4 regions of the Streptomyces sp. NPDC056160 genome follow, and region 2 is predicted to be linked to each of the others. Evidence: riboswitches for the same ligand, from Rfam matches in the RefSeq annotation. Region 2 holds a riboswitch; each other region holds the start of a gene.
What was found. Region 2 has a riboswitch for thiamine pyrophosphate ahead of ACFC02_RS32460 (purine-cytosine permease family protein). Riboswitches for the same ligand answer to the same signal wherever they lie in the genome.
Positions count from the first base shown of each region.

Region 1: linked by a shared signal. The riboswitch ahead of thiO (glycine oxidase ThiO) and the one ahead of ACFC02_RS32460 (purine-cytosine permease family protein) in region 2 are both predicted to bind thiamine pyrophosphate.
Region 3: linked by a shared signal. The riboswitch ahead of ACFC02_RS07085 (thiamine ABC transporter substrate binding subunit) and the one ahead of ACFC02_RS32460 (purine-cytosine permease family protein) in region 2 are both predicted to bind thiamine pyrophosphate.
Region 4: linked by a shared signal. The riboswitch ahead of thiC (phosphomethylpyrimidine synthase ThiC) and the one ahead of ACFC02_RS32460 (purine-cytosine permease family protein) in region 2 are both predicted to bind thiamine pyrophosphate.

Region 1 is NZ_JBHJUW010000038.1:52,097-57,145, forward strand. Features, by position in the region: gene ACFC02_RS16660 (thiazole synthase) at 378-1,172, opposite strand; gene thiS (sulfur carrier protein ThiS) at 1,176-1,388, opposite strand; gene thiO (glycine oxidase ThiO) at 1,385-2,551, opposite strand; TPP riboswitch at 2,549-2,660, opposite strand; gene ACFC02_RS16675 (hypothetical protein) at 2,713-3,054, shown strand; gene ACFC02_RS16680 (NAD(P)/FAD-dependent oxidoreductase) at 3,191-4,420, shown strand; gene ACFC02_RS16685 (Rv2175c family DNA-binding protein) at 4,500-4,865, shown strand.
Region 2 is NZ_JBHJUW010000121.1:8,035-13,083, reverse strand. Features, by position in the region: gene ACFC02_RS32470 (universal stress protein) at 1-269, shown strand, start outside; gene ACFC02_RS32465 (hypothetical protein) at 615-755, opposite strand; gene ACFC02_RS32460 (purine-cytosine permease family protein) at 958-2,397, opposite strand; TPP riboswitch at 2,387-2,481, opposite strand; gene ACFC02_RS32455 (DUF2891 domain-containing protein) at 2,509-3,528, opposite strand; gene pcp (pyroglutamyl-peptidase I) at 3,528-4,178, opposite strand; gene ACFC02_RS32445 (DUF979 domain-containing protein) at 4,243-5,049, opposite strand, start outside.
Region 3 is NZ_JBHJUW010000013.1:18,341-23,389, forward strand. Features, by position in the region: gene ACFC02_RS07080 (ABC transporter permease) at 1-932, opposite strand, end outside; gene ACFC02_RS07085 (thiamine ABC transporter substrate binding subunit) at 977-2,047, opposite strand; TPP riboswitch at 2,130-2,236, opposite strand; gene rlmN (23S rRNA (adenine(2503)-C(2))-methyltransferase RlmN) at 2,306-3,412, opposite strand; gene ACFC02_RS07095 (hypothetical protein) at 3,549-3,677, opposite strand; gene ACFC02_RS07100 (phosphatidate cytidylyltransferase) at 3,815-5,049, opposite strand, start outside.
Region 4 is NZ_JBHJUW010000001.1:16,362-21,410, reverse strand. Features, by position in the region: gene ACFC02_RS00125 (metallophosphoesterase) at 1-98, shown strand, start outside; gene ACFC02_RS00120 (hypothetical protein) at 281-1,144, shown strand; gene thiC (phosphomethylpyrimidine synthase ThiC) at 1,159-2,964, opposite strand; TPP riboswitch at 2,957-3,134, opposite strand; gene ACFC02_RS00110 (YibE/F family protein) at 3,206-4,639, shown strand; gene ACFC02_RS00105 (SsgA family sporulation/cell division regulator) at 4,805-5,049, opposite strand, start outside.

The DNA.
Region 1 (5,049 bases), on a different contig from region 2:
GCCCCACCGGGCCCCCCAGTGGCCTCGGCCTGGCTTCGTGCGTGGGCTCGGCCCCCGGTTCGGCGGGCGTGCTCGCTCCGAGACCTCGCGCTCCCTCGGCCGGGCTCCGGACCCGGGACCGCTCCCGTTCCGAGGTGTGCTCGCTCCGGAACCTCGCGCTCCCTCGGCTGGGCAGGGCGCGGGCTCGGTCGGGGTACGGACGCGCCCCGGCCGCGCTCCGGACAGGGGCGCGTCCGTCTTCACGCGTGGGCTCGGCCCGGTTGCGCGGGCGGGCTCGCTCCGGTCGCCCACGTGCCCTCGGCCGGGCTTCGGACACGGGGTCGGGCCGGGTACGCACGTGGGCCCGGCCGGATTTCGGACGCCGGCCCCGCCCCGCTTCAGAAGGCCGGGCGTTCCGGGTCCAGGTCGGCCAGGCCGTCCGCCGGGGAGGACGCCTGGGCGAAGTGCCGCCGGGGGATGCGGCCCGCCAGCCGGGCCAGGCGGCCGGCCGTCACCGCGTGCCGCATCGCCTCGGCCATGAGCGCCGGTTCCTGCGCCCGCGTCACCGCCGAGGCGAGCATCACGCCCGCGCAGCCCAGCTCCATGGCCAGCGCCGCGTCCGAGGCCGTGCCGGCGCCCGCGTCCAGGATCACCGGCACGCGCGCGTGCTCCACGATCAGCTGGAAGTTGTGCGGGTTGCGGATCCCGAGCCCGGACCCGATCGGCGAGCCCAGCGGCATGATCGCGGCGCAGCCGACGTCCTCCAGCTTCCGGGCGAGTACGGGGTCGTCGTTGGTGTACGGCAGCACCGTGAAGCCGTCGTCGACCAGCGTCTCCGCCGCGTCCAGCAGTTCGATGGGGTCGGGCAGCAGCGTGCGCTCGTCGGCGATGACCTCCAGTTTGACCAGGTCGGTGCCGAGCGCCTCCCGGGCGAGGCGGGCGGTGAGGACCGCCTCGCCGGCCGTGAAGCAGCCCGCGGTGTTGGGCAGCACCCGGATGCCGAGCTCTTCCAGCACGGACAGCACGGAGCCGTGCACGGAAGGGTCCACCCGGCGCATCGCGACCGTGGTCAGCTCCGTGCCGGAGGCCACCAGCGACCGTTCGAGGACGTCCAGGCTGGGCGCCCCGCCGGTGCCCATGATCAGCCGGGACGTGAAGGACGTACCACCGAGGACGAAGGGGTCGTCGGCCATGGGTCAGCCTCCTTGGACGGCGGTGAGGATCTCGACGCGGTCGCCCTCGGTCAGGGCGGTGGCGGGCCACCGGTCGCGCGGGACGACGGTCTCGTTGAGGGCGGCGGCCACCCCGGAGGGCGCCGCGGTCAGGGCCCGCACGACGGTGTCCAGGGCTGTGCCGGGCGCGAACTCGCGCGGCTCGCCGTTGACGGAGATGCGGACGGGGAGGGTCATGCGGACTGCTCCGTGAGGGCGGCGGCGCGAAAGCGCCGCGGGGTGAAGGGGCGGGCCTCGTCCGGCAGCTCGCCGGTCGTCAGCACGTGGGCCATGACGTCACCGGTGACCGGCGTGAGCAGCACGCCGTTGCGGTAGTGGCCGGTCGCCACGAGCAGCCCGTCCAGACCGGTCGGGCCGAGCAGCGGCGCGTTGTCGGGGGAGCCGGGGCGCAGCCCGGCCCGGGTCTCGGTCAGCGGCAGCTCGGTGATGCCGGGCACCAGCTCGTGCGCGTCGCGCAGCAGCTCGTAGACGCCGCCCGCCGTCACCGTGGTGTCCCAGCCCAGCTCCTCGCTGGTGGCCCCGACGACCAGCTCGCCGCTGAGCCGCGGCACCAGGTAGAGGTGGCCGCCGCGCACCACGGCCCGCACCGTGCGGCTCAGGAACGGCGCGTACCGCTTCGGCACGGTCAGCCGCAGCACCTGCCCCTTCACCGGCCGCACCGGCGGCAGCAGCTCGTCCGGGACCCCCGCGAGGCGTCCGCTGAGGCTGCCGGCGGCCAGCACCACCTGCTCGGCGCCGAGCGCGGTGCCTTCGCGCAGCACGCAGCCCGTGGCCCGCTCCCGCTCGACGGTGAGCCGCTCGGCCCACGTGCGGTGGAAGAGGACGCCGGTGCGCTCGCAGGCGGCCACCAGGGCGGCAGCCAGCCGCCGCGGGTCGATCTGGTGGTCGCCGTCCACCCGGAGCCCGCCGCGCACGCCCGGCGCCAGCATCGGCTCCAGGCGCCGGCACTCACGGCCCGACAGCCATTCCGACTCCAGGCCGGAGCGCTGTTGCAGGGCGTGCAGCTCCCGCAGGTGGGCGCGGTCGTCGGCGTCCAGCGCCACGGCGAGCGTCCCGCACCTGCGGTATCCGAGGTCGAGGCCGGTCAGCTCGGTCAGCTCGGCCGCGAAGTCCGGGTAGCGGCGGGCCGAGGCCAGGTTCAGCCCGAGCAGCGTCTCCTCGCCGTAGTGCAGTTCCGTGACGGCGGCCAGCATCCCGGCCGCCACCTGCGCGGCACCGCCGCCCGGCTCGGGATCCACCACGGCCGTGGCCAGCCCGCTGCGGGCCGCGCGCCAGGCGGTCACGAGCCCGATGATCCCGCCCCCGACGACGAGGACGTCTGACGTACGTGGCAACGACATGGGCGTCCAGCCCCTCCCTTCGCCGGCATGACCCGGATCAGGTTCGTACGGTCGGAGGCCGCCAGCCTCCCTCTCAGCCCGGTGCGTCCGGGCTCCCGCGAGTGCTTGTACGGTGGCCACCCTAGCCCCTGGAGCAGCGCTTTTGTAAGGGAGCCTCCTGTATGCCGCCCTCGCTGGACGGTCTCGTCCTCGCCCCCGTCGCCGACCAGGCCCCCGGCCAGGTGGGGACCCGCACCCGCTTCACCTACCACGAGCGGGGCGGTGAGATCTGGGCCGAGTACGCGGGCGGTGACGTCGTCCGCGGTCATCTGGTGGGCACCCGGGCGGGCGACCGGCTCGACTTCCGGTACGTCCAGCTCAAGCACGACGGCACCACATCCTCGGGGCACTGCGTCTCGACGGTGGTCGAACTCCCCGACGGACGGGTGCGGCTGGAGGAGACGTGGGAGTGGGAGTCGCAGGCCGGGAGCGGCACGAGCGTGGTGGAACAGGTGGGCGGGTGACGTCCGCGGGCATGGCGTCGGCGGCCGCGGCGTTCACGGGCGTGGCCCCGGGGGACGGGGCGGCGGCGGGCGTTGTGGAGCACGTCACTCCGCACGCCCCCTGACTGACAAAACGTCAGGTGACTATGGTGATCAGGTGAGCGAGCAGACGCAGGAACAGGGCACCGCCCAGCCGCGGCGCGTGGTCGTCGTCGGCGCGGGCATGGCCGGCGTGCAGACCGCGGTCGCCCTGCGCGAGCAGGGCTTCACCGGCACCGTCGTCCTGATCGGCGCCGAACCCCACCAGCCCTACGACCGGCCACCGCTGTCCAAGGCCGTCCTGCTCGGCAAGGCCGAGGGGTCCGCCTTCGACGTCGACTTCGAGGCGCTCGGCCTGGAGCTGCGGCTCGGCTGCGAGGCCCTGGCCGTCCGTCCCGAAGCCCATGTGCTCGACACCTCCGAGGGACCCGTCCCGTACGACGTGCTGGTCCTCGCCACGGGCGCGGAGCCGATGCGGCTGCCCGGCGCCGAGGACGTCCCGGGCGTGCACCTGCTGCGCACCCTGGACGACGCCGAACGGCTGCGGCCGGTCCTCGCCGAGCAGCACGACGTCGTCGTGGTCGGCGCGGGCTGGATCGGCGCCGAGTTCGCCACGGCCGCGCGCGAGGCGGGCTGCGCCGTGACGGTCGTGGAGGCCGCCGACCGGCCGCTGGCGGGCGTCCTGCCCGCCGAAGTGGCTGCCCCGATGACCGCCTGGTACGCCGACAGCGGTACCGAGCTGCGCACCCACGCGCGCGTGGCGCGCGTCGAGCCCGGCGCGGTCGTGCTCGACGACGGGGCACGCCTGCCCGCGGGCGCTGTCGTCGTCGGCATCGGCGCCCGCCCCGCGACCGCCTGGCTGGCGGGCTCCGGCATCGAGCTGGGCGAGCGCGGAGAAGTGCTCGCCGACGACCACCTGCGCGCCGGTGCGGCGGACGTGTACGCGGTCGGCGACTGCGCCTCCTTCCCGTCGGGCCGGTACGGCGAGCGCCTGCTGGTCCACCACTGGGACAACGCGCTCCAGGGACCGCGTACGGTCGCCGCCAACGTGATCGGCCTGACCCCGGCCGTCTACGACCCGGTGCCGTACTTCTGGTCCGAGCAGTTCGGCCGCTTCGTGCAGTACGCCGGACACCACACCTCGGCCGACACCACCGTCTGGCGCGGCGACCCCTCCGGCCCCGCCTGGACGGTCTGCTGGCTGCGCGGCAGCCGCCTGGTCGCCCTGTTGGCGGTAGGCCGGCCGCGGGATCTCGCGCAGGGCAGACGGCTCATCGAGGCGGGCACGGCGATGGATCCCGCGCTGCTGGCCGACCCGTCACGGCCGCTGAAGGCGGCCGCCGCCTAGCGAACCGCACCGAACGGCCTCCGCCCAGGTGGGCGGGGTCGGCTTCCGAGTGTCAGTGGCAGATGGCACGCTTGGTTCCGTGACCGAGATTGACGCGAAGACCGATGCGCTCGTCCCCGCCTGGCTGACCCTGCCCGACATCGCCGAGAAGCTCGGCGTCGAGGTGACGCGTGTGCGGCAGCTGGTCAAGGAGGGCCAGCTCATCGCCGTACGCCGTGGTGAGAACCGCGCGCTGCACGTCCCCGCCGCCTTCATCGACGAGGACAAGGTCGTCAAGGGCCTGTCCGGGACCCTGACGCTCCTGCGGGACGACGGCTTCACGGTCGAAGAGATGATCGAGTGGCTCTTCACCCCCGACCCGACCCTGCCCGGCACCCCGGCCCAGGCCCTGAGCGAGAATCGCGGCACGGAGGTGAAGCGCCGCGCCCAGGCGCTCGCCGTCTGACCCCGGGCGCACTGACAGGGCGGCCCGCTGTCCGGGCCGCCCGCCGCCCGGACCGAACCATCCGTCCGGCGTACGGGCCGCGGTCGTTCCCGGCCGAGGCAGGCAGAGGCAGGCAGAGACCGGCCCGAGACCGCCCCCGGACCTCCGAAGGCCGTGGCCCGTACGCCATCGACACACCGCAACC
Region 2 (5,049 bases):
AGGCCGTGCTCGACGAGGCCGTCACCGCGCTGCGGGACTCGGGCGTCGACGCCGAGGGCGCCGTGGCGGGCGGTCTGACCACCCAGATCGCCACGACCATCTCCGCCGCCGCCGAGGAGTTCGGGGCCGACCTCCTGGTCCTCGGCCACCATCACCGCGGCCCGCTGGAAGCCTTCGTCAGCCCCCGCGTCAGCGACGCCGTCGCCCACGCGGCCCGCATCGCCATCCTCCTCGCCCCCGAGGACACCACCGCCGCCGGGCAGGACTGACCGAAGGCCGTCCCGGCCGGGCGCGCGCAGCGCCACCGGGCCGGCGGACAGGTCCGGAACGGGCGGGGCCTGGACGGGGACCGCGCGGGCCGTTCCACTCGGTGGTGGGCACGTCCCTTCGACGACCTCGGCCACCGGTGCTTCCCGGGCACGTCCGGCGATGGGCAAGGCGGTGTCAGGCCACGGCGGTATGAAGCGTCTGGCCGCGTTCGGCCGGCGAAAACCGCCGGACAACGGAACGTCGCTCCGATCAACCTACGGAGCGACGTTCCGCTGTGTCGACGCTCGCCCGGGGCACCGATGGACTCACGGGTCCCGCGACCGCCACGGGCCCGCCCCGGCGCGTCACGGTGTCGTCGGCGGTTCCGGTTCCGACGTCTCGTCGTCCGGTTCGCTCGCCCACCGGGACAGGAGTTCCTCGAAGGCGTCCATCCCCAGCAGGAGCAGCATCATCGCGATCGGCGTGCACAGTGCCACCACAACCATGGAGCCTCCCGAGGGGAGCACCGGCGGACTCTCTTCACCCGGCCCCGCGTGCCGCACGCGGCGAGGCACTACCCAGTGTGGGGCCGAACGGGGGACCGCGCACTTCGTTCAGGCCGCGGCCGGCGGCGGACCGGCGGAGCGGCGTCCACCGGAAAGCGGTCGCGGGCGAAATCGCGCAGCGGCCACGGCGCCGAAGCTGTTCCTACCCCCGGACCCCGTCGCCGGCCGCCCCGTCCGCCGTACGCGGCCGCCGCTGCGCGCGCAACGGCGCGTACACGAGCAGGGCCGCCGCGAACGCCACCGGATAGGCGAGATCGGCGCCGTGCAGGGCCCGGGCGGCCGGGCCCGTGTACAGGCCGGTGTTCATGAACGGCACGGAGACGGCGAAGGCGACGACGAACGCGGTGAGCGCCGGCCACCAGGGCTGGGGGCGGTCCGTCTCGTGTGACAGCTCGACGGGGCGCCCGCCGCGGGCGCGGGCCCGGGCGGCCCAGTCGACGATCACGATGGCGACGAAGGCCGGGATCCAGTACCCGACGAACAGCAGCACGTTCTGGAAGCGCGCGGTGGTGTCGGCCGCGTGCATCCACAGCACCAGCGGGAACCCGAGGACCGCGGCGAGGGCGGCGGCCGGCGGCCGGGGCAGGCGTACGCCCATGGTCTGCAGCGCCAGCGACCCGCTGTAGTCGTTCATGGCGTTGCTGCACAGCGCCGCGAGCGCGATCGCCAGGAGCCCGAACGCGCCGAGCGCGCCCCCGCCGAGCAGCGTGTCGACACCGTGGGCGGTCTGGTCGGTGAACTCGGCGGCGCCCCACAGGCCGAGCGCCTGTACCGCCACGAAGGACAGGCCGATGCCGAGCAGCGTGCACCAGAACATGCGCGGACGCGATGCCGTACGGGGCAGGTAGCGGCTGAAGTCACTGGCGTAGGGGGCCCAGGACAGGGCGAGGCTCAGCGCGACGGTGCAGGTCAGGGCGAACGCCCCGGCCCGGTCGGCGCCGTGCACGGTGGCGGTCGCGGCCGGGTGGGCGCCGTGGACGAGCTTGGCCGCGAGGACGGCGAAGGCCGCGGCGAGCGCGAAGGTCATCACCGTCTGCAGCCGGTGGATCACCTCGTAGCCGAGCACGCCCAGCGCCCCCTGGCCCGCCATCATCACCAGGACGCCCGCCCAGAACGGCCAGCCGCACAACTGGGCCAGCGCCTCCCCGCCGAACAGGCCGATCAGCGCGTCCCAGGCGATCGACGACAGCCACTGCAACATGCCCGGCACGGTGACGGCCCGGCCGAACGCCAGCCGGGCCAGGGGCATCTGCGCCGCCCCGGTCCGGCTTCCCCAGGTGCCCAGGTAGGCGGTGGGCACCGCGCCCAGCACGGTGCCGAGCACGACGGCGGCCAGGGCGGTGGTGAAGTCGAGCCCGAGCGTGGCACCCACGGTGCCGCTGAACACGCCGGTCATGGTCAGGTTGGGGGCGAACCAGACGGTGAACAGCCGCCCCGGGCCGCCGTAGCGGGTGTCCTCGGGCACCGGCGTGATCCCGCGTGCCTCCATCCGCAGATCACCGGGGGCCGTCGGCATCCGTCCGTCGAAGACGCGCCGCGGGCCGGCGGCGGCCGGCTCGGTGCGGGCATGCGGCAATGACATGTGACATCCCTCCGCCAGTCCTAACTGGTTCAGGTTCGACGGGTGTGATCTCAGCCCCGCGCAGGGGCACCCCGTGTCCAGGTACGGCCGCCAGGATAGCCCGGCCCGGTGTCAGGCCCCGCCGGGGCGGTCCCCGTCGAGCGCGAGCACGGCGAAGGTGGCCAGCCAGTGGTCGGTGGTGAAGTCGCCGCGCTCCACGGCGGGCAGGCCTGCCGCGAGGTGTGCCCTTGCCGCCTCGGCGAGGCGGGTGCGGACCGGACCGTCCGGCAGCGCCCCGGCGATCGAACGCAGCGCGGCGGCCCTGCTGAGGGCCAGGCCCAGCAGGTGACCGATCTGCGGATCGGCGTGGTCGGAGACCACGGGCACGTCCAGCGACGGGCAGGACGCGCCCGAGCGCAGGGCGGGCAGGAACCGGTCGAGCCAGGAGGCGAAGGCCTCCGGGGCGAGCACCCGGCGCATCGCGTCGGCCTCGGTCAGCGCGGGCGACAGGAAGTCCTGGCCCGACGGCTCCCAGTGGGCGGGAGCGTCGTGGTCGTCGGCGAACCAGGCCAGCAGACGTTCCCGTACGGCGTCGGCGGTCGGGGCGGACAGCTCCCCGGAGTCCAGGAGCAGACCGAGCGCGAAGGCGCTGTTGGGATGGTTGCCGTGGCGCACGGGATAGGTGGCCTTCGGGAGCCAGCCGGCGAGCAGCCGCTCGACGGCGGCGACGCCCGGTGCCAGGGCCTCGGCCCAGCGCGCGCCCGCCGCCCCCGCGTACGCCCGGCACTCGGCGGCCAGCGCCACCAGCCAGGCCCAGCCGTACGGCCGCTCGAAGGAGGGCCGGTCCAGGAGGTAGGCGGCTTCGGCGGTGATGTTCCGCGCGGTGAGGTGCCGGTCGAGCACGTCCACGTAGGGCGCGGTCTCGGCGAGCGCGGGTGTGCCGCCGTGTCGGCGCAGCACGCGCACGAGCAGCCAGTGCATGTGGACCGAGGAGTGCCAGTCGTAGGCGCCGTAGAAGGCCGGGTGGAGGCTGCTCGGCCGTGTGTCCTGCTCGGCGGAGGTGACCAGGTGGGCGGGGAAGTTGGGGTACTCGCGGGTGATGTTGGCGAGGGCGAGCCGGGCGAAGGGCGTCGCGTAGGAGGTGAGCGGCATCAGTGGGTGGCCCCCTCGGTGATCTTCAGGTCCTGCTCCGTGGGCGTGCCGGCGGCGGCGACCAGCAGGGCGCGCAGCCCGCGGGCCACGGTGGCGGGCTCCAGGGCCGGGGCGGTGCCGTCGGTGACCTGCTCGGGCGCCCAGGGGACGTGTACGAAGCCGCCGCGGACGTGCGGGAACTCGGTGGCGATGAGGTGGCCGAGGCCGTACGCGACGTGGTTGCAGACGAACGTGCCCGCCGTGTGGGAGACGGCGGCCGGGACCCCGGCCCCGCGCACGGCGGCGACGCAGGCCTTGACGGGGAGGGAGGAGAAGTAGGCGGCGGGGCCGCCGGGGACGACCGGTTCGTCGACGGGCTGGGCCCCGGCGTTGTCGGGGATGCGTGCGTCGTCGATGTTGATGGCGACGCGTTCGACGGTGACGGCCGCCCGACCGCCCGCCTGGCCCAGGCAGAGGACCAGCTCGGGGGCCGCCGCGCGGACCGCGTCCCGCAGCGCGTCCAGGCAGGTGGCGAAGACGCAGGGCAGTTCGGCGGCGGTGACCGTGAGTCCGGCGGGCGGTTCGGCGGCCAGGAGGCGGGCCGCCTGCCAGGACGGGTTCACGCTCTCGCCGCCGAAGGGGGCGAAGCCGGTGACGAGCACACGGGTCATGGGACTTCCTTCACGGGGAACGACGGTGGGACGGGCCGGGGGCGGGCGGCGCGGGCCGGGTGGCTCAGAAGGCGAAGACCGCCATGATCACGGTGCAGCAGACCAGGAGCGGCAGCGCCGTCGGGAGCTGCGCCTTGATCGGTCCGTACTGGTCCTTCAGTTCGAGCAGGGTGGCCGGGACGATGTTGAAGTTGGCGGCCATCGGCGTGCAGAGCGTGCCGGCGAAACCGGCCAGCATGCCGATCGCGAGGACGGCGGCCTCGTTGCCGTGCATCTGCTCGATGAGGATGGGCCAGCCGATCGCCGCCGTCATGACCGGGAAAGCGGCGAACGCGTTGCCCATGATCACGGTGAACAGGAACATGCCCACGCAGTAAGCGATCACGGCGAGGTACTTCGAGTTGTCCGGCAGCACGTCGTTCACGATCTTGCCGACCTGGGTGCCGACGCCGGCCAGCGCGAAGATCGACCCGAGCACGGCGAGGAGCTGGGGCAGCAGCAGCGCGGAACCCATCGCCTCCAGCATGGAGCGGCCGGAGTGCAGCGGCACGGAGAGCTTCTTCTCGCCGGTGACCAGCATGCCGACGACGAGGGCGACGACGCATCCGACGCCGAGGCCGAGCAGCGTGGCCTTGCCCTTCTCGAACAGGCCGGAGTCGTCGAGCACGGAGGCACAGACGATCGCGACCACCGGGATCGTCAGGGCGGGGATGAAGATCTTGCTGCCGAGCCGGGAGGCGGAGGCCTCGCGCTGCTCGGCGGTGGTGGTCACCGGCACACCCTTGCCGAGGAAGTTGAACCCGGCGAGCACGATCAGGACGAGGACCGCCACACCGAGCGGTTCGGCGGGCAGGGTCCAGCCGCCGTTGCC
Region 3 (5,049 bases), on a different contig from region 2:
GCACGGTAGTAGCCGAATCCGGGGGCGGTGAGCGAGCGCTGCACCAGTACGGCGAGCGGCAGCAGCAGGAGCAGGGCGATGCTGGTGAGGACGGCGGCCAGCAGCGTCCACTGCCCGGCACCGCGCGGGCGGCGGGCGGTGCGGGAGGGGTCCACCAGTTTCAGCGCGGTCTCCCTGCGCCGTACGGTCCGGGCGTGCACGGCGAGGATCGCGCCGACCGCGAGGAACTGCACGATCGTCAGGACGGCGGCGGTGGACAGGTCGAAGAGTTCGGACGTCTGCCGGTAGATCTCCACCTCCAGGGTGGAGAAGGCGGGGCCGCCGAGGATCTGCACCACGCCGAAGGAGGTGAAGGTGAAGAGGAACACCATGAGCGCGGCGGCGGCGACCGCGGGCGCCAGGGCGGGCAGGGTGACCTTGCGCCAGGCGGTCAGCGGCGCCGCGCCGAGCATCCGCGCGGCCTCCTCCTGCCGCGGGTCGAGCTGCGACCACAGGCCGCCCACGGTCCGTACGACGACGGCGTAGTTGAAGAAGACGTGCGCGAGGAGGATGGCCCACACGGTGGTGTCCAGCCGCACCCCCCACAGTTCGTCGAGGAGTCCGCCGCGCCCGAGCAGGGCGAGGAACGCGGTGCCGGCGACGACCGTGGGTAGCACGAACGGCACGGTCACCACGGCCCGCAGGACGTGGCGTCCGGGGAAGTCGTAGCGGGCGAAGACGTACGCGCCGGGCAGGGCGATCAGCAGGGTGAGCGCCGTGGAGGCGAGCGCCTGCCAGGTGGTGAACCACAGCACGTGCCGGATGTCGGAGCGGCCGAGCACGTCCGCGATCCGCCCGATGTGCCAGGTGCCGTCGCTCTGCAGGCCGCGCCGGACGATCGCGGTCACCGGGTAGGCGAAGAACACCGCGAAGAACGCGACGGGCGCCGCCATCAGGGCGAGCCGCACCGCGTTCCCCGACCGGCGGCGCGCGCGGGTCACTTCACTGCGAGCGAGGTCCACGACCTGACCCACTGGTCACGGTTGGCGGCGATCTTGTCCGGGGCCATGGTCTGGGGGTGCCCGGCCTGCGGACCGTACTTCGCGAACTCGGCCGGCACCGCGGCCTTCTCGCGCACCGGATAGACGAACATGTTCAGCGGCATGTCCTCCTGGAACTTGCGGCTGATCAGGAAGTCGAGGAAGGCCTTGCCGCCCTTGGTGTTCTTCGCGTTGCTGAGCAGGCCGGCGTACTCGACCTGCCGGAAGCAGGTGTCCTGCACGACGCCGGTCGGCGCGGTCTTCGGCTTGGGGTCGGCGTAGATGACCTCGGCGGGCGGTGAGGAGGCGTAGGAGACGGCGAGCGGCCGGTTCCCCTTGGCCTTCTTCCCGCCGGCGGAACCGGAGAACTCCTGGTTGTAGGCCTGCTCCCAGCCGTCGACGACCTTGACGCCGTTGTCCTTCAGCTTCTTCCAGTAGCCCTGCCAGCCGGTGTCCCCGTACTTCGCGGCGGTCCCCAGCAGGAAGCCGAGGCCGGGCGAGGAGGTCGCGGCGTTCTCGGTGACGAGGAGGTTCTTGTACTGCGGCTTCAGGAGGTCGTCGAAGGAGGCGGGCGGGGCCAGCCTGTGGTCGGCGAAGTACTCCTTGTCGTAGTTGACGCAGATATCGCCGGTGTCGACGGGGGTGACGCGGTGCTTCGCCTGGTCGACCCGGTACTGAGGCGCGACCTTGTCGGAGTCCTTCGGCTCGTACGACTGGAACAGCCCGTTGTCGAGCGCACGGGACAGCAGCGTGTTGTCGACGCCGAAGAAGACGTCGCCCTGCGGGTTGTCCTTGGTGAGGACGGCCTTGTTGACGGCCTGTCCCGCGTCGCCGTCCTTGAGGACCCTGACCTTGTAGCCGGACGTCTTCTCGAAGTCCGCGATCACGCTCTTGGAGGCGGCCCACGAGTCGTGGCTGACCAGGGTCACGGTTTTGGAGTCCGCCGCCTCGCCGCCGGAGGACCCGCACGCGCAGAGCGTGACCAGGCCGAGTCCGACCGCCGCGGCGACGAACGTCTTGCGGTGCACTGGATTTTCCTCCTGGGTGGTGGCCAGGAAGAGACGCGGCCCTGCCCGGGATCCGCGGAGGATGCCGGGCAGGGCGCAACAGCTCGAGTGATGACCGAACTTCCTACCCAGAATGACCTGGGCGAGGTTCAGAGGGTCTGCGGCCGGATGCCGCACTCTCAGCGCTGTGGCGCTCCCCTGTCGGAATGTGAAGATGCCGGGATGTGAAGTTGTGCAGGGCTCAGCGTACCGGTCGGCTGTCGGTGGGCTGCCGGTCGGCTACCGCTCGGTGGCGGCGAGCTGGCCGCAGGCTCCGTCGATCTCCTGGCCGCGGGTGTCCCGGACGGTGACGGGCACGCCGTGCGCCGCGATCGCCTCGACGAACGCCTTCTCGTCCTCGGGTCGCGAGGCGGTCCACTTCGAGCCCGGCGTCGGGTTGAGCGGGATGAGGTTGACGTGCACCGGCTTGCCCTTGAGGAGGCGGCCGAGCCGGTCGCCGCGCCAGGCCTGGTCGTTGATGTCCCGGATCAGCGCGTACTCGATGGACAGCCGGCGCCCGGACCGGGCGGTGTACTCGAACCCGGCGTCCAGTACCTCCCGCACCTTCCACCGCGTGTTGACGGGCACGAGCGTGTCGCGCAGTTCGTCGTCGGGGGCGTGCAGGGAGATGGCGAGGCGGCACTTGAAGCCCTCGTCGGCGAACCGGTGGATCGCCGGGACCAGGCCCACCGTGGAGACGGTGATCCCGCGCTGGGACAGGCCGAGCCCGTCGGGCTCGGGGTCGGTCAGCGCGCGGACGGCGCCGACGACGCGGTTGTAGTTGGCCAGCGGCTCGCCCATGCCCATGAACACGATGTTGGACAGCCGTGCCGGTCCTCCCGGCACCTCGCCGTCGCGCAGGGCCCGCATGCCGTCGACGATCTGGTGCACGATCTCGGCGGTCGACAGGTTGCGGTCGAGTCCGGCCTGGCCGGTGGCGCAGAACGGGCAGTTCATGCCGCAGCCGGCCTGGGAGCTGATGCACATGGTGACCCGGTCCGGGTAGCGCATCAGCACCGACTCGACGAGCGTCCCGTCGAACAGCCGCCACAGCGTCTTGCGGGTGGCGCCCTCGTCGGTCGCCAGGTGCCTGACGACCGTCATCAGTTCCGGAAGCAGCGCCTCACGCAGCTTGGCGCGCGAGCCGGCCGGGATGTCCGTCCACTGCTCGGGATCGTGCGCGTACCGCGCGAAGTAGTGCTGCGAGAGCTGCTTGGCACGGAAGGGCTTCTCGCCGATCGCGGCGACGGCCTCCTTGCGCTCGGCAGGCGAGAGATCGGCAAGGTGCCGCGGCGGCTTCTTGGCTCCGCGCGGGGCGACGAAAGTGAGTTCTCCGGGCTTGGGCATGGTGGTACCAGTGTCGCAGATCCACTCGGGTGGCCCGGTCGGGCCGGGTGCTCCGGTGCGACGCCGATCGACTGGGGCGGCCCGGCCGGGCTGGGCGCACCGGTGCGACCCCGTGGCGGCGCGGTCGGGGTGGTGGTCAGGGCCGGACGGCGGCGACGCCGGTGACGCCGCGGGAGGCGCAGGCCTTCGTGCGGTGCGGGCCACCGCGGTGGCGGCGCGGTGTGCGGTGCCCGTCCTGGCCGGTCAGCGCCTCGTGCCACCGCACGGCAGATCGCCGTGGCAGGCGCCGTCCCTCGCCGGCCACCCCCGCCCCCCGGGACGGAACCCCGGCGGCCGGGCCTCGCAGAGGGGCCCGGCCGCCGGAAAGGTCCTCGCGGGCCGCACGTGCCCTGCTACCGCCGCTCAGGCGGAGCCCACGAACAGCACCATCAGGAGCCAGACCACGGGCGCGGTCGGCAGGAGGGAGTCCAGGCGGTCCATGATGCCGCCGTGACCGGGGAGCAGGGTGCCCATGTCCTTGATGCCCAGGTCCCGCTTGATCATGGACTCGCCGAGGTCGCCGAGGGTGGCGCTGGCGGCGACCGCGACGCCGAGGAGCAGGCCCTGCCACCAGGCTCCGTCGTCGATCAGGAACTGCATGCACAGCGCCCCGGCCACCATGGCGAAGGCGACCGCGCCGGCCAGGCCCTCGCGGGTCTTGCCCGGGCTGATGCGCGGGGCGAGCTTGTGCCTGCCGAAGCGCCAGCCGACGGCATACGCGCCGGTGTCGCTGACCACGGTGAGGATCAGGAAGGTCAGCACCCGGAACGGGCCGTCGGACGCGGTGAGCATCATCGCCACGAACGTGGCCAGGAACGGCACGTAGAACGCGGCGAAGACACCCGCAGTGACGTCCTTGAGGTAGCCCTCCGGCGGCTGGGTCATCCGCCAGACCAGGACCGCGAGCGCGGTCAGCGCCATCGCCACCCAGGCACCCTCGGCGTCCCGGACGTATCCGGCGACCACCATCGCCGCGCCGCCGACCGCCAGCGGCACGAGGGGCGCCTTGATGTCCTTGCGTTCCTGGAGCCGCGAGGTCAGCTCCCACAGGCCGACCACGACGGCGACCGCGATGACGCCGACGAACACGGCCTTGACGACGAACAGCGACGCGATGATCACCACGCCGAGCCCGAGACCGACCCCTATGGCAGCGCCCAGGTCCCGTCCCGCGCTCTTCTTCTGCGGCGCCTGCGGGGCGGGCGCCGGCTGCGGGGCGTCGGGCATGGGCTCCGGATTCTGCGGCGCCGCCCCGTGGGCGGGCGGCGTTCGCGGCGTGTCGTAGGGCCGCGGCCGCGGCATGTCGTACGACTGCGGGTGCGGCTGCGGCTGCGGGCGCGACGGGTCGTACGGCTGCGGGCGTGCGGGGTCGTACGGCTGCTGCTGTGGCGGCTCGTCGCGGAACGAGGGGCCGCCCGTGCGCGCGGCCCCCCGGTCGTCATCCTGGTTTCCGCCGTGTGCGGGCACCTCGGGCACGACGGGCATGGGGCGAGTCTGCTGGGCGCCCCGCGCATCGTAGGCGGGACCCGCGGGGGCGGTGCCCGGGACGGGTCCCTGGCCGGGTGCCCCGTCCGCGGGTCCCCAGTACCCGGCCGGCT
Region 4 (5,049 bases), on a different contig from region 2:
GACCGCACGTCTACGCCGACGGACTCGCCATCGCCATGGACGGCGGCGTGACCATGGCCGGAAAGCTGCTGGTCCAGCAACTGCCCCTGGACATCTGAGCGTTCGACGAGCAGGCCTGTGACAGCGGGCCGGACCACGGCTCGGCGCGCAATTTGTGGAAACCCCCTGTCACCGCGCGCCGTCACGGCTCTACCATCGGTTTATCCGTAGCAGGCTCCCCTCCGTTTCTGCCCGACGGCTCGCTGTCATGCGAGCCCCAAGCCCTACGGAGCATCGGGGGATGCACATGAACAGCGTTCCGCAGCACCTGCTGATCGAGGACCGCCAGGAATACGAGCGGCTCCTCGATGAGGCGCTGCGCTCCGCCCCGCACCACCTTGAACCGGGCGCCGCCGGACAGCGGCTCAACACCGAACAACTGCGCACCATGGCACTCGACGCCACGGCCCTGATCACCGCCGCCGCGGCCACCGAGTACCACCACTACGTGAAGGTCCGCGAGGACCTGCGCCGCCCCGCGCCGGCCGTCCCCGCGTCCGTCCGCGAGAGCGGCACCGCGGAGTCCGCAGGAACCGCGGCAGGACTCGCGGCCACCGTCGGCGAGGCCGTCGAGACCAGCGGTGCGGGCGCCGCCGCCGTCGTCGCGGTCCTCGCCCCTGTCCTCGCCGGCGTCGCCGCCGCTCTCTTCCTCCTCGTCGGCTACATACTGAAGATGCTCGACCCCGCACCGGCCTTCGCCCAGAGCCTGGTCACCGTCGGCTGGGTGTTCGGCGCCGTGACCGCTGCCGCCATCCTGGCGGCCGGGGCGGGCCTGCTGCTCACCGCGCTGCGCAACCGCCCGTCACCGGGCACCGCGCCGTACGGGGAACTCGACGGGGAGCTCGCCCAGGCCCGCGCCGCCTGGCAGGAGGCCCTGCTCGAACGGGGCATCCTGCCGTTCCTGCGCGAGGCCCTCGCGGCCTCCGGGTCCGTCACGCCGTACCGGACGGACCCGTCGGCACCGGGCGGCCGCATGCCGCACCTCGGCTACGGCCGTCCCGGCTTCAGCAGCCCGGGCGACGGTGTCCCGGGCCCGCGTCCCAGCTACTCCAGCCCCGACTTCACCAGCCCGGACTTCGGAGGACCGGAACACCAGCCGGAGTGACCACGGCGGCGAACTCACTCAGCGAGCGGCAGGTACACCCGGTTGCCCGCGGCGGCGAACTCCTTCGACTTCTGGGCCATGCCCTCCTCGATCTCGGTCCGGCTGGTGCCGTGCTCCCGGCGGATGTCCTGAGAGATCTTCATCGAACAGAACTTCGGCCCGCACATCGAGCAGAAGTGCGCCGTCTTGGCGGGCTCCGCCGGGAGGGTCTCGTCGTGGAACTCCCGTGCCGTGTCCGGGTCGAGGGCCAGGTTGAACTGGTCCTCCCACCGGAACTCGAAACGGGCGTCGGAGAGCGCGTCGTCCCACTCCTGGGCGCCCGGGTGTCCCTTGGCGAGGTCGGCCGCGTGCGCGGCGATCTTGTAGGTGATGACCCCGGTCTTCACGTCGTCGCGGTTGGGCAGGCCCAGATGCTCCTTGGGCGTGACGTAACAGAGCATCGCCGTGCCCCACCAGGCGATCATGGCGGCACCGATACCGGAGGTGATGTGGTCGTACGCCGGAGCGACGTCCGTCGTCAGCGGTCCGAGCGTATAGAACGGAGCTTCATCACAGATCTCCTGCTGAAGGTCGATGTTCTCCTTGATCTTGTGCATCGGGACGTGGCCCGGGCCCTCGATCATCGTCTGTACGTGGAAACGCTTGGCGACCGTGTTGAGTTCCCCGAGCGTGCGCAACTCAGCGAACTGCGCCTCGTCGTTGGCGTCCGCGATCGATCCCGGCCTGAGGCCGTCACCGAGGGAGTACGTGACGTCGTAGGCGGCGAGGATCTCGCAGAGTTCCTCGAAGTTCTCGTAGAGGAACGACTCCTTGTGGTGCGCGAGGCACCAGGCGGCCATGATCGAGCCGCCGCGCGAGACGATGCCGGTCTTGCGGTTGGCGGTCAGCGGCACGTACGCGAGGCGTACGCCGGCGTGGACGGTCATGTAGTCCACGCCCTGTTCGGCCTGCTCGACGACCGTGTCCTTGTAGACCTCCCAGGTCAGTTCCTCGGCCCTGCCGTCGACCTTTTCCAGGGCCTGGTAGAGCGGCACCGTCCCGATGGGCACGGGGGAGTTGCGCAGTACCCATTCACGCGTCGTGTGGATGTTGCGGCCGGTGGAGAGGTCCATGACGGTGTCGGCACCCCAGCGGGTCGCCCACGTCATCTTCTCGACCTCCTCCTCGATCGAGGAAGTCACCGCGGAGTTGCCGATGTTGGCGTTGACCTTCACCAGGAACCGCTTGCCGATGATCATCGGTTCGATCTCAGGGTGGTTCACGTTGGCCGGGAGCACCGCGCGGCCTGCCGCGATCTCCTCGCGGACGACCTCGGGCGAAACGTTCTCCCGGACGGCCACGAACTCCATCTCCGGTGTGATCTCCCCCCGGCGGGCGTAAGCCAGTTGCGTCACGGCCTGCCCGTCGCGGCCCCGCCGCGGCTGGCGCGGCCGGCCCGGGAACACCGCGTCGAGGTTGCGCAGGCCCCCGCGCGGTGCGGTGTGCTTGATCCCGTCGTCCTCGGGACGGACCGGCCGACCCGCGTACTCCTCGGTATCGCCGCGGGCGATGATCCAGTTCTCCCGCAGCGGCGACAGGCCACGGCGGACATCGGTGTCGACGAGCGGATCGGTGTACGGGCCCGAAGTGTCGTAGAGCGTGACCGACTGCCCGTTGGTGAGGTGCACCTGGCGGACCGGCACCCGCAGATCGGGGCGTGAGCCCTCGACATACGCCTTGTGCCAGCCGATGGACACCCCGGCCTCGTCGCGGGAAGCGGGCTGCTCCCCGTCGCTGGAGAACTGCGCGGAGGCAGGCGTGCGTGCGTCCTTGTTGGTCATGAGACCTACTCCCTACGCCGGCATTACCCGGTAACAGGTTCGGCGGTCGACGCAGCGGCTTCCGTCCGGCGGCGGTTCCCGGGGAACGTCTCTCGTTCCACGTGAAACATCGCGAAGACGAAGGTCAGCGCCCTCTCAGCCCGGTGCTCCGAGCTCCCGCGTGTGCAAAGGTGCCTCCACGCTAGCGTCATATGGGGCGCGGTGAACAGTGGGCCCCTGCCCTTCTTGCGATGATCTGGCGGTGACCACGACACAGCAGTTCCCCCAGCCGCCGCCGGAACCGCGCCCCGACGCCGGGGCCGGGCAGGGACATGCGTCCGGGCAGGGCAGTCCCCACGGCCAGGGGCACGGGCCCGGTCCAGAGCAGGGGCACAGTCACGGGCACGGGCACAGCCACGGCCCCGCCGCCCCGGTCTCCCAGCACCTCCGCAAGGTCATCGCCGCGATCCTGATTCCCTTCGCAGCCGCGGTCGTGGTCGGCCTCGTCGCGCTCTGGCCGGGCGGCGCCCCCGCGCACGAGCGCACCGGCGTGGGATTCGACCGGCAGACGCAGCAGGCCACGGTCACCGTGGTGGTGTCGGTGAGCTGCAAGGCGGTGAACGCCTCCGGTGACACACCCACCGGGGACACCTCCACCGCCGAGGGCGCCTCTGCCCAGGCACAGGCGTCCGGGACCTGCAAGAAGGCCACGGTCCGAGTCGACACCGGCAAGGACGAGGGGCGCACCTTCACCGAGATCGTGCAGCCGGACCAGTCGCGGCAGTTGCACCAGGGCGAGAAGGTCGTGGTCGCCTACGAGCCCGCGGCGCCGCGGGAACTGCAGTACTCGGTCACGGACGTGAGCCGGGGTTTGCCCATGACGCTGCTGGCCGGGATCTTCGCACTCGCCGTCGTGGTCGTCGGGCGGCTGCGGGGCGTCATGGCGCTGGTAGCGCTGGCCATCAGCTTCCTGGTGCTGGACCTGTTCATCCTGCCCGCGATCCTGCAAGGGTCGAACCCGCTGGTCGTGGCCGTGGTCGGGTCGAGCGCGATCATGCTGATCGCGCTGTACATGTGCCACGGCCTGTCCGCCCGGACCTCGGTGGCGGTGCTCGGCACGCTGATCTCCCTGGTGCTGATCGGCGTCCTGGGTTCGCTGTTCATCGGCTGGGCCGCGCTCACGGGCAACACCGACGACGACACCGGCCTGATCCACGGTCTTTATCCGGCGATCGACATGAGCGGCCTGCTCCTCGCCGGCGTGATCATCGGCTCGCTCGGCGTCCTCGACGACGTGACGGTGACCCAGACGTCGGCGATCTGGGAGCTGCACGAGGCCAACCCGTCCATGGGCTGGCGCGGGCTGTACCGCGCCGGCATCCGCATCGGGCGCGACCACATCGCGTCCGTCGTCAACACTCTGGTCCTCGCGTACGCGGGCGCGGCGCTGCCGCTGCTGCTCCTCTTCTCCATCGCGCAGAGCAGCGTGGGGACCGTCGCCACCAGTGAACTCGTCGCCGAGGAGATCGTGCGCACCCTCGTGGGCTCGATCGGCCTGGTCGCCTCGGTGCCGGTCACCACGGCCCTGGCGGCCCTCGTCGTCTCGGCCGACCGCCCGGAGGCGGTGCGGAACCGGGCGGCGGCCGGGCTCCCCGCTCCCGCGCGCGGTGGCCGGGGCAGACGGCGCAAGCAATGAGGCCTCACCGGGGACGGTGAAGGGGCTGAGGGCTGGCCCGGCCTGCTCCTCGGGCCGGGCCTCAGGCCTCGGGCCGCCCCTCAGGCCTCGGATCGGGCCGGCTTCGTGTCTCGGGCCGGGCGGTGAAGCGTTACTCCACAGCACACGCCCGCTTGCAGAAACGCTTCAGCCCGCGCTCTGCTCTTCCGCCAGGATCCGGTCCAGGGCCTCGTCGAGATGCGCGTCGAAGTCGGCCAGAGCACCTTCCTGGCCCAGCGGCACCAGTTTGTCCGTGCGGTCGAGGAACGCCACCAGGGAAGCCGTGGAGGAGCGGAAGAGCGCCCGGTCGACGCCGACCTGAAGCCGGATCAGGACCTCCGCAAGCGAGTCGGACTCGGCGGGCGCGATACGCACGTCGCCGTCCCCGCACG